2 regions of the Labrys monachus genome follow, and region 2 is predicted to be linked to the other one. Evidence: riboswitches for the same ligand, from Rfam matches in the RefSeq annotation. Region 2 holds a riboswitch; the other holds the start of a gene.
The links. A riboswitch is a leader RNA that binds a small molecule or an ion and turns the genes downstream of it on or off. The one in region 2 is predicted to bind cobalamin.
Positions count from the first base shown of each region.

Region 1: linked by a shared signal. The riboswitch ahead of J3R73_RS01130 (ribonucleoside-diphosphate reductase subunit alpha) and the one ahead of bluB (5,6-dimethylbenzimidazole synthase) in region 2 are both predicted to bind cobalamin.

Region 1 covers NZ_JAUSVK010000001.1:248,257-255,906, reverse strand. Annotated here, with positions in the region: gene J3R73_RS01150 (GNAT family N-acetyltransferase) at 342-806, shown strand; gene J3R73_RS01145 (NAD-dependent epimerase/dehydratase family protein) at 1,003-1,893, opposite strand; gene J3R73_RS01140 (helix-turn-helix transcriptional regulator) at 2,132-2,347, opposite strand; cobalamin riboswitch at 3,223-3,434, shown strand; gene J3R73_RS01130 (ribonucleoside-diphosphate reductase subunit alpha) at 3,541-6,444, shown strand; gene J3R73_RS01125 (ribonucleotide-diphosphate reductase subunit beta) at 6,471-7,607, shown strand.
Region 2 covers NZ_JAUSVK010000001.1:2,725,497-2,733,146, reverse strand. Annotated here, with positions in the region: gene J3R73_RS12360 (efflux transporter outer membrane subunit) at 1-1,208, shown strand, start outside; gene bluB (5,6-dimethylbenzimidazole synthase) at 1,224-2,009, opposite strand; cobalamin riboswitch at 2,053-2,230, opposite strand; gene copD (copper homeostasis membrane protein CopD) at 2,348-3,232, opposite strand; gene copC (copper homeostasis periplasmic binding protein CopC) at 3,229-3,597, opposite strand; gene J3R73_RS12340 (PepSY-associated TM helix domain-containing protein) at 3,679-5,049, opposite strand; gene J3R73_RS12335 (hypothetical protein) at 5,135-5,503, opposite strand; gene J3R73_RS12330 (PAS domain-containing sensor histidine kinase) at 5,617-7,650, opposite strand, start outside.

The sequences.
Region 1 (7,650 bases), 2.5 Mb from region 2:
ATTATTCCATAAAGAGACTTTCAACAAGAGCCTTATCAGAGGCCCCCGCCGCCGCTCGCCCTTCGGTCGGCATTGGAGCGCTGGCGCTCACAATCCGTCCTGGTCTGCTTGGAAAGCCCTTGCCGGACCGGGGACAGGCAGTCAGGGCTGGCGCGGCACGCGCCACCGCGTAGCGGCTCGGCCTTGACGGGCTGGAACCGGTCTGGCCCCATCGGCAAAGCAGGCAAACTCGTCGTCAACACCCAGGAGGGAATTCCGATCAGGCAGGCTGAAAGCATAGACTACCAATCGGCAGAGCAAGACCGTATTCGTGGCGTGATTGCATTTTGCGAGGTCCCAGATTGACTTACTGCATCGTATCGACGCACGACCATTCCGAGCTTGTGCCTGTGACCGGGCGCTGGCGTTGGCAAGGCTTTTTCAAGGAGCGGGGCATCGCTTTGCAGGACGTGCTCCGATATGAGCGTGAGCGCGCGTCCAGTCGTGAGCACCTTCCACGCACCTTTGTTCTATTGGAGGAACGCGAACCCGTCGGAATGGTGACTCTGGCGGAGAACGATCTGGAGATCAGACCCAACCTCAATCCCTGGCTGGCCGATTTGTATGTTGCCGAGCCGTTCCGGGGACGCGGACACGGTTTGCGCCTTGTGCAGGGACTGGAAGCCAAGGCAAGAGAAAAGGGGATCGACCGACTATGGCTTTTCACGACCGGCGCGGCCAAGCTCTATGCGAAGGCGGGTTGGATTGCGGTCGAAACGGTCACGAGACAAGGTGATGCGATGACGATCATGAACCGCGAGTTCTAAGGGCGCAGTTCGGTCGAACCGACCATCCTTTTCTTCGCCATGTTAATAGTCTCCAAAAATCAGAATTTCCGCGACATGAGATCTTCAACACGGCACAGAGGGTTATTCTTAGAGACCTGCATTACACCTGCCTTGTACCTTGAAAACGCCACATAAATATTGCCTTCGGAACGACGTCATCATCTCTGCGAAAATTCTACTCCGCTTTCCTGTTAATAACCGAGCCGCAGGGCAAGACTTCCAGACTACGTCGGTCCATTTGCGCCAGCACCTCGCTAAAGCCAAAGCGGGGGTGCCATCCAAGCGCACGCTCGGCCTGAGCGGAATCATATACGCGGTCGATGGAGCTTGGGAGGCTCCACCCTCTCCGGTCGAACTCGGCGGCAAGAGCTGGTGCACGCAGCCTGACAAGGGATTCCGCGTCCGAGGCCAAAGTCGGGCAATCCTGCATTGCGAAAGGGGTGGCGGCCGAGATGATATAGCGCCGGAAGTGCGGCCCGCCGTTCGTCAGCGCGGCCAAGTGGGCATCGGCCACGTCCCGAACATCAACCCCACGATGTAGCCGATAGGTAGCCATCACATCGCCCGGCTCCGGAAAGCTGCGGGACATGCGCAAAACCCGCACGGCCAATTCAGAACAGGCCATGCCTTCCAGAAGGCGCTCGGCTTCGAGTTTCGTCCGATGATAGATGCTCTTCGGTAGAGGGGTCGTATTCTCGTCTATCCATGTGCATGAGCCGGGAGAAACAGCACGCCCATATAAGGCTGTCGTGCTGGTGAAGATCAGCCGTTTCACGCCAGCGGCAATCGCCACCTTTACGACAAGTCGGGTTCCCTCCACGTTGATGCGCTGAAACTCCTCATCTGGAATAATACCGACATGCGGAGCATGGAGCGCAGCCGTATGGATAACGGCATCCACGCCCTTCAAAGCGGAGTATAGTAGCGCTTCGCTGGCGAAGTCTCCGACGACATGGGTGGTGGAAAAGGGAGAGCGATCGACCCCAACGACCTTGTGTTGCTCCGCCAAGGCCCTGAAAATGGCCCGACCGACCCGTCCGGAACTACCCGTAAGCACTATGCGCATGTGAAACTTTCAAGAAAGTCTGTCGCAAAACTCCCGAACTTTGTCGGTCTTTCGCGCTCGATACCCACTCCGGTGCAGAATAGGGACTTCCGCGATAATGGCAACGTCCGCCGAGATCTCGACCCGGCCGGAACCCAAAGCGCCAAGAATGCTGCCCGGCTCGCGCGCGACCCCGATGAAGCGCCAAGCGTGGAAAAGAGGGCCGACACCCAATCCGTTGTTCGTGCCGTCTCCTGCGTCACCGCCTCTCGCCGCCTTCGCTCCCCGGCCGCCATTTCACGGGATCGGCGATCCATCGGTCGACGTCGGATTCGTGCCAGCCGGAGCCGTTGGTGCTGATCCTGAGCTGGGCCGGGAACGTGCCCTCGGCGATCTTGCGGTAGAGCGTGGATCGGGACAGACCGGTCCTGGCGAGGACGGTTTTGAGACGGATGATACGGTCTGGTTCTCGCATGGTGGCGATGCCTCGCACTGGCGGTTCCTGACGGCTCCCGAGCCAGAGGGAGCAAGGAATTATCTTTGTGCAAGAAATATTTAGCGTCAGAGTACCATAGCGAAGTAAGGGCAAGAATCGGCTGTTTCGAGAGCCCGGTTTTTTGTCTGAGCCGCCCGAATCAGCCCTCAGACTTCGCTCCCGGCGACGCGGAAGCGATCCGTCAATACAAGCCATCGCCTGAGAGAGCCGCGAGATTTATTCATCGCTCGACGCAGGACCAGCACGGGCACTTTTCGTTGGATTTGGAGTAAGCCCGCGTCGGAAGTCAGAGCTTCTGTACGATGTCTTCCTTTGGCAGATGATTCAACGGAAGCGGCGCTTGCGCCTTCACGGTCTGGATGGCGGAGTTGCTGCGGATATCGCAGCCCCCCGGCATCTTGAGCAGCGTCTCGAGCAGAAAGCGCTCATAGCCCGCCAGATCCCTTCATCGCGTCCTACGCCGGAGCTGGCGATCCCAAGGCTGCGGCAAACTATTTGCGCAAGCCAAGTCCCGCCGGCACGCCCTTGATCGAGTGGTCCGGCACCGGACTGATTCAGCCGGGGTTTCAGAAGCGTTTCGAGGCCAAGGACGGGAAGTTGGACGAGGTCGCCGATTGATGGATTGGCCTATTGCTGCGCTTTGGTCGCACCCTCGCAACCTGGATCCCAAGAGACGAGTGGTGACCTGAGAACATACCTTCAAGCGAAAAATCGATCATAATGTGGCGCACCGGAACCGCTTTTTGTTTGCGAGGTGACGAGCTCGTCTCCTGCGTACGGAGCGGATGCGACCTGTTTTCGTAGCCGTTCGACAAAACAGCTCACCACCTATTGACATGGCGCCATAAATTGTCACTAAATGTAGACATCGTGGTTCTTCCTAGTCTGTTAAGACGTGGAAGCTAAGAGGGAAGTCGGTGCGCTCTATCGCAAGGCCGGCGCTGCCCCCGCAACTGTAAGTGGCGAGTTCTTGTTCAGCCATGTCACTGAGGCCGCAAAGCCTTGGGAAGACGTACAAGGATGATGACCCGCGAGCCAGGAGACCTGCCGCGACACTATGTACGTCCACGGGCGGGGTGTTCCGGTGAGGCGCTTGCTTTGGGCGGCATGTGCCTCCCGTGTCGTGGCACGCGTCCGCCTGCTCTCCGTCCCCACATTCATCGGGGATGATGATGCCAGCTACAGCCGAACGCCATGACAATGGCAACCACAGACCTTACACGACGGCCCCTGACGTTGAGGCGGTCGCTAGCGCGCCCGGCTATCAGCTCATCCGCCGCAATGGCGCGGTGACGCCGTTCGATACCGCCAAGATCGCGGTCGCCTTGACCAAGGCGTTTTTGGCCGTAGAAGGGCCGTCCGCCGCCGCATCCCGCCGCATCCACGACATCGTCGCCGGGCTGACCGACCAGATCGTGGCGAACCTAACCCGCCGCCCCGGCATCGGCCGGACCTTCCATATCGAGGATGTGCAGGACCAGGTGGAACTGGCCCTGATGCGCGGGGAGTATCACAAGGTCGCCCGGGCTTATGTGCTCTATCGCGATGAGCGGGCGCGGGAACGCGCGAAGGCCCTCGCCGCGGCCCATCCGGCTGGTGATGTCACCGTCGTGCTGCATGTGAGGACCGCCGACGGCGCACGGGTGCCACTGGATGCCGGCCGCCTCTCAATCGTCATCGGCGAGGCTTGCACTGGGCTCGACGGCGTCTCGCCCGACGCGGTCCTCACGGAGGCGCAACGCAATCTCTATGACGGTATCACGCTCGACGAACTGGCACAGGCCCCCATCCTGGCGGCGCGCACACTGGTGGAGACCGAGCCCAACTATTCCAAGGTCAGTGCCCGCCTGCTGCTCGACAAGCTGCGCCGCGAGGCTCTGAGCTTTGTCGCCGGCCGGCCGGAACAGGCGACGCAGGCGGAGATGGCGGAACGTTACGGCGACTATTTCTGCGCCTATGTGAAGACCGGCATCGCCAACGAACGGCTCGATCCCGAACTCGACCGCTTCGACCTCGCCCGACTTGCTGCCGCGCTCGAACCTGCGCGTGACCTCGAGTTCGATTATCTCGGCTTCCAGACGCTCTACGACCGCTACTTCCTGCACATGCGTGGAAATCGCTTCGAGTTGCCCCAGGCCTTCTTCATGCGGGTCGCCATGGGGCTGGCGCTGCGCGAGATCGACAGGGAGGCGCGAGCCATCGAATTCTACGACCTGCTCTCCTCCTTTGATTTCATGGCCTCGACGCCGACCTTGTTCAACGCCGGCACGCTCCGGCCGCAGCTCTCCTCCTGCTTCCTGACCACGATCGCCGACGACCTCGACGGCATTTTCAAGGCGGTGAAGGACAACGCCTTGCTCGCCAAGTATTCCGGCGGGCTCGGCAATGACTGGACGCCGGTGCGCGGCCTCGGGGCCTACATCAAGGGCACCAACGGCGAGAGCCAAGGTATCGTGCCATTCCTGAAAGTGGCCAACGATACCGCCATCGCGGTCAACCAGGGCGGCAAGCGCAAGGGGGCGGTCTGCGCCTATCTCGAGACCTGGCATGTCGACATCGAGGAGTTCCTTGACCTCCGGAAGAACACCGGCGACGACCGCCGCCGCACCCACGACATGAACACCGCCAACTGGATTCCCGACCTGTTCATGCAGCGGGTGGAGGCCGGGGGGCAATGGACCCTGTTTTCGCCCGACGAAGTGCCGGACCTGCACGACCTCTATGGCAAGCCGTTCAAGACGGCCTACGAGACCTATGAGGAGAAGGCCGGACGCGGGGAGATCAAGGTGTTCAAGCGGGTGGCGGCAGTCGACATCTGGCGCAAGATGCTGACCATGCTGTTCGAGACTGGACACCCTTGGATTACTTTTAAGGACACATGCAATCTAAGATCACCGCAAAGCCATGTCGGCGTGGTGCATTCCTCGAACCTGTGTACCGAGATCACGCTGAACACCTCCGCCGACGAGGTCGCGGTCTGCAATCTCGGCTCGGTCAACCTCGCGGCCCATGTCAGGGTGGACGGGCTCGATCAGGCGCGGCTGGCGAAGACGGTGAAGACCGCGATGCGGATGCTCGACAACGTCGTCGACATCAATTTCTACACCATCCCCGAAGCGCGCCGCTCGAACCTGCGCCACCGCCCGGTGGGGCTTGGACTGATGGGGTTCCAGGATGCGCTTCAGACGCTGCGCCTGCCGGCGGCTTCGGACGCAGCCGTCAGCTTCGCCGACACCTCCATGGAGGCGATCAGCTTTTATGCCATCTCCGCTTCGGTCGATCTCGCCGCCGAGCGCGGACACTATCCGAGCTTCGAGGGGTCGCTCTGGTCGAGGGGCATCCTGCCAATCGACTCGCTGGAGATACTCAGCGAGGCGCGCGACGGCGATGTCGAGCTCGACCGTTCCTCGACGCAGGACTGGGCGGGACTGCGCCAGCGCGTCAAGACGACGGGCATGCGCAACTCGAACTGCATGGCGATCGCGCCGACCGCGACGATCTCGAACATCGTCGGCGTCTCGCAATCGATCGAGCCGTCCTACAGTCATCTCTACGTCAAGGCGAACATGTCGGGCGATTTTACCGTCGTGAACGCCGGCCTTGTTCGCGACCTGAAGGCGCGCGGGCTCTGGGACGAGGTCATGGTCTCCGACCTCAAATACTATGACGGCAAGGTCAGCGGGATCGACCGCGTGCCGGACGATCTCAAGGCGCTCTACGCCACCTCCTTCGAGATCGAACCGAGATGGCTGATCCGCGCCGCCGCGCGCCGGCAGAAATGGATCGATCAGGGCCAGTCGGTCAATCTCTACATGGCCCAACCCTCGGGCCGGAAGCTCGACGAAGCCTATCGCCTCGCCTGGCGGCTGGGTCTGAAGACGACCTATTACCTGCGCGGCCTCAGCGCCACCCATGTGGAAAAGTCCACCCTGAAGGGCACGGACGGCAAGCTCAACGCTGTCGCGGTCGGCGGCACGTCGGCCACCCCCATCCTGGTCGAGATGCCGCCAGTCAACGGCCCGACCGTGCCGAACGCTTGCTCGCTCGATGATCCCACCTGCGAAGTCTGCCAGTGAGCGGCCTTAACCGAGGACCCATGACGATGCCCGACTGGTCAGACCCGAACCCGCCTGCCGCTTTCCCCATCCTTCGCCCTGCCGCGCCTCCGCCCGCCGATGCCACCGGAGATGCCACTGGCCTTGGCGACATCGACCGCTCCGGCGGTCGCGTGAGCGTCGATGAGAAGCGGATGATCAACTGCCGTGCCGACGTCAATCAGCTGCTTCCGCTCAAGTACAAGTGGGCCTGGGAAAAGTATCTCTCCGCCTGCAACAACCACTGGATGCCCACCGAGGTCTCTATGCAGGCCGACATCTCGCTGTGGAAATCGCGCGACGGGCTGACAGAGGACGAGCGCCGCGCCATCAAGCGCAACCTCGGCTTCTTCACGGCATCGGAAAGCCTCGTCGCCAACAACATCGTACTGGCCATTTACCGTCACCTGACCAACCCCGAATGCCGGCAATATCTGTTGCGCCAGGCATTCGAGGAAGCGGTGCACACCCACACCTTCCAGTACATCGTGGAAAGCCTCGGCCTCGATGAGGGTGAGCTGTTCAACATGTATCGAGAGGTGCCGTCCATCACGGACAAGGCCGCCTGGGCGCTGAAGTACACCCAGACCCTCGACGATCCGACATTCGAGACCGGGACGCCGCAGGCGGATCAAAAGTTTCTGCGCGATCTCGTCGCCTTCTACGTCGTGTTCGAGGGCATGTGGTTCTACACCGGGTTTGCGCAGATCCTGTCGCTCGGCCGACGCAACAAGATGGTCGGCATCGCCGAGCAGTATCAGTACATCCTACGCGACGAGAGCATCCACCTCAACTTCGGCATCGACGTCATCAACCAGATCAGACACGAAAATCCGCATCTGTGGACGGCGCAATTCCAAGACGAGGTGCGCGGGATGTTGAAAGAAGCCGCCGCACTCGAAGCCGCCTATGGACGGGATACCATGCCGCGCGGTTTCCTCGGCCTCAACGCCGCGCTCTGTGAGCAATACATGCACTTCATCACCAACCGCCGCTGCGCCCAGCTCGGTCTCGCATTCGTCTTCGGAGAGGCCGAGAATCCGTTCCCGTGGATGAGCGAGACGATGGACCTGAAGAAGGAGAAGAACTTCTTCGAGACCCGCGTCATCGAATACCAGAATGGCGGGACCCTCGCCTGGGACTGATCGTGTTGTCAAAAGATACGTTATAACATAACATTCTGTCTTG
Region 2 (7,650 bases):
GCTTCAGCGCGGGCGCGGCGCGCGGCACCGGCACCGACCTCGCCAGCGGCCGCGCCGCCTCTGCCCTCGTCGCCGCCGAAACGCGGCGGCAGTCGAAGCAGGTCGACGGCATCGCCGGTTTCGACGGCGGCTGGGAGATCGACCTGTTCGGCCGCTACAGGCGCGAGATGGAGGCGGCGCAGGCCGACAGGCAGGCCGCCGCCGATGCCAGGCATTCCGTCCTCGTCTCGGTCGTGGCGGATGTCGCCCGGGCCTATGTCGAGATGCGCGCGGCCCAGCGGCAGGCCGATGTGGTGCGCGAGACGGCAGGCGCCCTGCGCGAATATGTCGGGCTGAACCAGCAGCAGTTCAGCCGCGGCATCAGCAACGAACTCGACTTCACCCTGGCCCAGCGCGAGCTTGCGACGGTGGAGGCCGAGAAGGGTCCGATCGAGGCCGAAATCCGGCAACAGCAATATGTCATCGCCGGACTGGTCGGGGAATTTCCGGAGACCCTGGCGAAGGAACTCCAGCGGCCCGGACCCTTCCCCCGTCTGCCGGGACGGATCCCGCTGGGCCTGCCGGCGGACCTGCTGCGCCAGCGCCCGGACATCCTGGAGGGTGAACGCGAGCTCGCCGCCGACACCGCCCAGATCGGCGTCGCGACCGCGGACCTCTTCCCGCGGCTCTTCGTGACGGCCGGCGGCGGACTGGAGGGCCGCGGCGCCGGCGTCGGCCCGAATGCCGCCAGCCTCATCTGGTCGATCGGTCCCTCGCTCAGCGTCCCCCTGCTGGATTTCGGCCGGCTCGACGCCCTCGTGCAGCAGGCGGGGCTGCAGGCGAAGGAAGCGGCGGCGCGATACCGGCAGACGGTGCTGAACGCCGTCCGCGATGTCGATGTCGCCGCCGCCGCCTATAAAGGGCAGGAGGACCGGCTCGGCGCGCTTTCCGTGGCGCTGGGCGACAGCCGCAAGGCGGTCGGGCTCGCCAACCAGCGCTTTCAGCGAGGGCTGACCGATTCGCTCAACGTCATCGACGCCGAGCGCCAGCAATATGACCTGGAAAAGCAATATGTATCGGCCCAGCAGTCCGCCGCCGAGGCCTTCATCGCGCTCTACCAGGCCTTGGGAGACGGCTGGCAGGACGACCGCGCCTTCGCAGCCCCGCCGAAGCCGCAGCCGGCGCTGGTGGCCGCCGTCCGGAGCCTGCTCGGACATGACGCCCGATGAGGGCGGTCGCCGGCATCAGCCGGGGTCGGCCTGCCCCGCTCCTGGCGCACAGGCCGCTTCGCCCAGGCCCAGCCGATCGGCCATGCCGGTCCGCATCAACGACAGCAGCGGCTCGTCCGGCAGGCTCCGGCCCCAGCCTTCGAAATGCACGACGTCCTCCGGGGGCAGGCGGCGGCGCCACCCCTTCACCTCCAGCTCGGGCCTCGTATAGGCCTCCTGCACATAGCCGAGGCAGAGATAGGCGACGAGGGTCACCCGCGGCGGGATCGCCAGGATCTGCTTCAGCCTGGCACCGTCGAGGATGCTGACCCAGCCGATGCCCACTCCCTCCGCCCGCGCGGCGAGCCAGATGTTCTGGACGGCGCAGACGGTCGAATAGGCGTCCATCGCCTTGTCGTGCGTGCGGCCGAGGACGACCGGCCCCGCCCTGTCGGGATCGCAGGTGATGCACAGATTGAGCGGCGCCTCCACGATGCCCTCCAGCTTCAGCGAGCGGTAAAGCGCCTGCTTCTCGGGCGGAAACATCGCCGCCGCCTCCGCATTGGCGGCCTCGAACAAAGCCTGCACCCGGCGGCGCGTCTCGGCGCTGCGGAGCACGAGGAAACTCCAGGGCTGCATGAACCCGACGGAGGGGGCGTGGTGGCCGGCATCGAGGATGCGGGCGAGCACCTCGTCGGGAACCGGATCGGGCCGGAACTGGCTGCGCACGTCGCGCCGCGTGAAGATGGCGCGGTAGACCGCATCGCGATCCGCGGACGAAAAGGGTGCGGAAGGCGCAAGCGCCCCGCCTGGATCATCCATCGTCATTCCCCTTGCGATGGCGATCGCCGCGCCGTCCGCGCGCGCCGATCTATCGTCTTCGGCCGGTCTCCTGACTCGGGTTCAACCCGTCCGCACGCCTTCCCCGCCTCGGCGAGTGGCTTTCATGCGGACAGTCCCCCTCACAGTGCTGGGCGCGTCACGGCATCGACCGTGTTCCCGATTCTCCCGCCGCAGCGGGCACCGAAGGCGGAGCTGCATAGCACGGATGCGGGAGGGCGCAGAAGGGGGATTGCGCGGCGAAGGCCGGTTCGGCACCCCTCCGCGACGCGCCCTCTCCTGCTTCTGTCGCCGCAGCCGGCTCGGCCGGGCAGCGACGTTCAGACGGGTTCGAGCATTCCGAGCACCGACACGGCCGCGACGGCGCCCAGGCCGAGGACGATCTCGGCGAGCGTGGCGAAGCGGATCAGGCGGACGGAACCGGAGCCTCGCCGCGCCATACGCGGCACGAGGCCGTAGCGATTGACCAGCGCCAGGCCGGTCATCGCCGCGACGGCGGCGATCTTGGCGGCGAGCAGGGCCTGGTAGGGCGACGACCAGTCGGTCGGCAGGCGGCCGAGGACGAGACAGGTGTTGACGAGGCCGGAAGCGATCGCCAAAGCGACGGCGACATGGCCCGCATTGGAGAAGCGCCGCAGGGCGAGCCCCGCCTCCGGGCGGGCGGCCGTGTCCAGCCTCGCCAAGATCGGCAGCAGCGGAACCATCGCCCCCAGCCACGCCCCGGCCGACAGGACATGAACGCCGTCGTTGGCGACATGGGCGATGCGCAGCCAGCCGTCCTGCATCACCGCGTGGCCGGTGAGCGCCACGCCGGCAAGGAGCAGGCCGGAGGCCAGCGCGACGGCTTTCCTGCGGATCCGGAGCGGGAAAAAGACCGCCGCGAAGAGCAGCGCCGCCCCCGCCGCCTGCGCCTGCCAGGCCCGGCCGACGGTGGTGTCGAACAGGACGTCGTGCAGCGTGGCGAGATCGGTGGCCGCGCTCCACCCCTCCCCGATCGTCGCCGTCTCGATCGGCAGGGCCGCGAGCGTCGTGGCGAGCGCCGCCGCGACCGCGACGATGGCCGGGATGCGCAGACGCCGCGCCACGTCGTCAGCCAGCCTGCGCGGCACGAGCACGGCCAGATAGGCGGACGCGCCCCATACCAGCATCAGCGATGCGTCATGCAGGAACCGGCAGATGTCGAGCGCGGCGTCCGGGCCGATCATGGCTTCACGGTGAACTTGTAGCTGCCATGGGTCTTGTGGCCGTCGGCGGACAGGGCATGCCAGCTGACCGTGTAGACGCCCGCGCCGAGCGTTCCCGACAGGGGAACCATCAGCGTGGCGTTCTTGTTCATCAGCATGGGTTCGCCGGTCGCCACCGCGGCCTTGCCGGGGCCGGTGACCTTCACGCCCGAAAATTTCAGATTGAGGTCCTCGCTGAAATTCAGGTCGAGTTCGGTCGGGGCGGCGGCGACCGTGCCGTCGACCGCAGGGGTGGCGGATTGGAGATGGGCATGGGCGAACGCCTGCCCGGCAAGGGCGAAAAGGGCGATGGCCGCCAGGGCGGCGCTCTGGAACGTCTTGGACATGGAATGACCTTCAGGTTGAGATCGGATCGGCCGCCGATCATCGGCTTGGATCGCGGCAGGCTCCTGCCCGCCGCGGCAGGCTCAGGCGAATGCTCGCCGGAGAGGAGGAATGGTGCGGATCGCCAGGAGATCGAAGGCGAGCATCGCCAGGACGGCGAGGCCGGTGATCGGAAAGACGATCCCCACGGCAACGGCGGCGGCCCAGAGAAAGCGGAAGACGCCGGGATCGGCCGGATAGGGCGGCACGCCCATCTTGCCCGCCGGCCGGCGCTTCCACCACATCACCACGGCGGAGACCGAAGCCAGGACGATGGAAAGGCAGGTGGCGAGCATCACCAGTTGGTTGGCGAGCCCCCATTCCATGCCCTGGTGGACATTGATGCCGAATTCGATCGCCTTGCCGACGGGGCCGTAATCCTTGAACCCGAGATCGACGATCGGCTTGCCGCTGTACTGGTCGATGTGGACGGTGCGCTCCTTCGACAGGTCACCGAAATAGATCGCGGCGGTGTAGACCCCCGTTCCGTCGGACGGCAGGGCCATCTCGAAGCCGGGCGCAAGGCCGAGGCCATGGGCGACCGCCATCGCCCGGTCGATGCCGATCGGCGCGGCGCCTGCTGCGGGCGCCGACAGGGGAACGGGGGCGTTCTCCACCGCCCAACCCGCATTGGGGAGAACGGCCTGGGTCGGCAGGGCCGATTTGGGCACGTCGTCCCAAAGCTGCGCGGGAAAACCGATGCCGAGCTTTGCCGAATAGGTGCTGAGGTTGGCGCCCCAGAAGCCCGACCACGGCATGCCCGTCAGCGCCAGGAAGAAGATGACGAGGCCCGCCAGTGCGCCGGTCACGGCGTGGACGTCGCGCCACCAGATCCGCCGGCCGGGCGTTGCACGGACCGTAAGGACGCCGCCGGACCGGCCGCGCGGCCACCACAGATAGAAGCCCGTCACCACCAGGACGAGGGCGAAGCCGGCGATCGCCTCGATGAGGCGATTGGCTAAGGTGCCGAACAATTCGAGGCTGTGGATCTTCTTGAGGAGATACATCGGCTCGCGGTCGCTGCGCATCGTAGCGAGCACGGCGCCGGTATAGGGGTTGAGATAGACCAGATGCGGGCCGTCTCCCGTCGTCACCGTCACCACGGCGGACGCGGCCGGCGAGGCGGGCTCGCCGAAGGATGTCGCCGTCGATCCCGGCAGCGCCGCGACGGCCTTCGCCACCAGCGCGCTCGGCGGCAGAGCCGGCGTGCCCGTTTCGGTGACGACGGTGCGATAGGCGAAGACGGTGTGATTGATCTCACCCTTGAAGAGATAGAGCGAACCGGTGATCGCCAGAAGGATCAGGAAGGGGACGCTGAGGAGTCCGGCATAGAAATGCCAGCGCCAGATCGCTCGTTGCAGCGACAGGCGCGACGAGCCAGGGGCCTGGCTCAGATCGGCGGTAGCCATGAAGATGTCCTGAGTTCGCCCATGCGCCGACGCGGGCGCGAAGGCGCCGCGATTCAGGCCGGGCTTTTGATCGGAAATGGATTTCGCACGCTCAGGCTCGTGCGAAGGGGGGCCCCTGCGAGACGCGCGGCGTGCGCGGCCGCGCGATCGCCGCCACCGGCATGACGGCCGGCTCGGATTCGACGACATGCACGATCCGCAGGGGCGCCGCCAGCCCGGCCGCTCCCGGCAGGGTCACGGGCGCGTGCAGCGTGCACTGGTCGCAGCAATCGTGACGGGCGGTGTCCTGCGGCGATCCCGATCCGTCGTCAGTATGGCAGAGCGAGATGACGAAGCCGCCGACGATGATGGTGGCGGGGCCGCTGTCCGTGGCGGCGGCGAGCGCACGCCCGAGGCCTGCCAGCGACAGCGCCAGCATCACCAGGGCGGCGATGGTCCGCCTCAGAACGGATTGGTCCATCCATCTCATGCGGGCACAGACCACGGCAAAGCGATGGCGCTGTCAAGACGGTTTCGACCGGCGGGAGCCATGCCGCGGCAGCGGGCGCGGACGCCCCATGGCACTGGAACGCCCTACTCCGCCAGCACCCGCGTCGGCGGGAAGATCACTTCCACCAGCGTCCCCGCATGCTTCGTCGACTGGATGGTGAAGGCCGCCCGATTCGCCTCGACCAGCGCCTTGGTGAGCGGCAGACCGAGGCCGGTGCCGCCCAGCGTCGTCGAGGCGACCTGCCGGAACGGCTCCATGGCGATGGCCAGCTCGCGTTCGGTCATGCCGACGCCGGTATCGCGCACCCGCAGCACCGCTTCGCCACGCTCCGACAGCGTGGTGGAAATGATCGCCTGGCCGCCTGCCTGGGTGAACTTGATCGAGTTCGACAGCAGGTTCAGCACGATCTGGCGCATGCTCCGGATGTCGGCGACGACGTTCGGCAGGCCGTTGGCCAGCGCCATGCGGATGATGATGCGGTCGCGGCTGGCCTGGGGCTGCATCAGGCTGACCGACTGCTGCACCACCTCGTTGAGGTTGACGCTGGTGAAGGCGAGGTCGAGCCGGCCGGCCTCGATCTTGGAAAGGTCGAGGAGGTCGTTGACGAGGCTGATGACGTGCTCGCCCGAGGTGTGGATGTCGCGGGCATAGCTGCGGTAGCGTTCGTTGCCCATCGGGCCGAAACGCTCTTCCATCATCACCTCGGCAAAGCCGATGATCGCATTGAGCGGCGTGCGGACCTCGTGCGAGATCTTGGCGAGGAAGTCGGACTTCTGGGACGAGGCCTCCTCGGCCTGCCGCTTGGCGGCGACGAGCTCGCCCTCGGCCTTCTTGAAGCTGGTGACGTCCCGCAGCACGGCGCACAGGCGTTTGCCGTCGTCGCCGAGACGTCCGATCGTCATGAAGAGCGGCACCGATCCGCCCTGCCGCACGCGCCCCATCACCTCCCGCCCGTCATTGAGCAGGCTGGCGACGCCGTTGGCCCGCAGGCTGTCGAGATAGTCGAAGGCGGCGCGATGGCTCTCCGGCGCGAAGAGGAGCAGGAGATCCTTGCCGGCGACTTCCCGCTGCTCATAGCCGAACAGGGCTTCCGCACTGCGGTTGATGCTGATGATGCGCCCTTCGACGTCGAGGATGACGACGCCGTCGGTCGCCGTGTCGAGCACGGCTTGCAATTCGTCGGCCTTGCGTTCGGCAAAGCGCAGCTTCTCGTCATTGGCCGCGGCGGCGGGACGGCGCACGGAAATCAGGAGGGCGCTTTCGCCGCACCACTGCGTCGTCTGCACCCGGCCGTCGACGACGATGGTCTCGCCGGCCGCCGTCCGGAGCAGCACGCCCGGATAGCACGCCTCCTCGCCCGCCGACAGGCTGACGAGCCCGGTGCCCGCGAAGACGTTGTCGAGCCCGCCAGCCCTGTGGATCGCGTCGATATCCTCATAGCCCAGCAGGTCGAGCATGGTGCGGTTGGCGAATTGCAGCTCGTCCCCGCGCGCGACGAAGATGCCTATCGGCAGGCGGTCGATCAGGGCGACGGGCACCTCCTCGAGCCGGCCCTGCCCCGAAGACGCATCGGCGGCATCCCGCGGCCGGGGCTCTTGGAACGCGGGCTCTTCGAACGCAGGCTCTTCGGGGGCCGGCTCGGCCTCGATGTCGGCGCGCCACATGGCCTCGTCCTCGGCCTGCCGCGCAGCCTCCTCGTCCGCCGGCGGCGGCGCGGCGGGTGCCGCGGCTTCGGGCCTCGACGCCGGTTCCGGCAGGGGCTTCATGCCGCCTTCGATCCGGGCTCCCAGCGCGCGGGCTATCTCGTGGAAGGCATTGCGCTCCGTCGGCGTCAGACCGCCGTGGCGCTCGCCGCTACCCGGCTTGCCGTGCAGACGGACGACCTTGCCGCCGGCCGGCTGCCGGGCATTGCGGGCCTCGGCGATGTCGATGACCGGATTGGACGGCGCCGGCGGGAAATCCCGTTCGTCGTCCTCGCCGGGCTCGGCCTCCTGCCAGACGATCGCCGGCGGAGAGACCTCGATGGGAGCGGGAAGCGCGGCGACGGCAGGCAGGACAGCGAGGGGCCGGGGCGGATCGGCGATGCCGAAGCCGCGAAAGCCGGCGAAAAGCCGGCG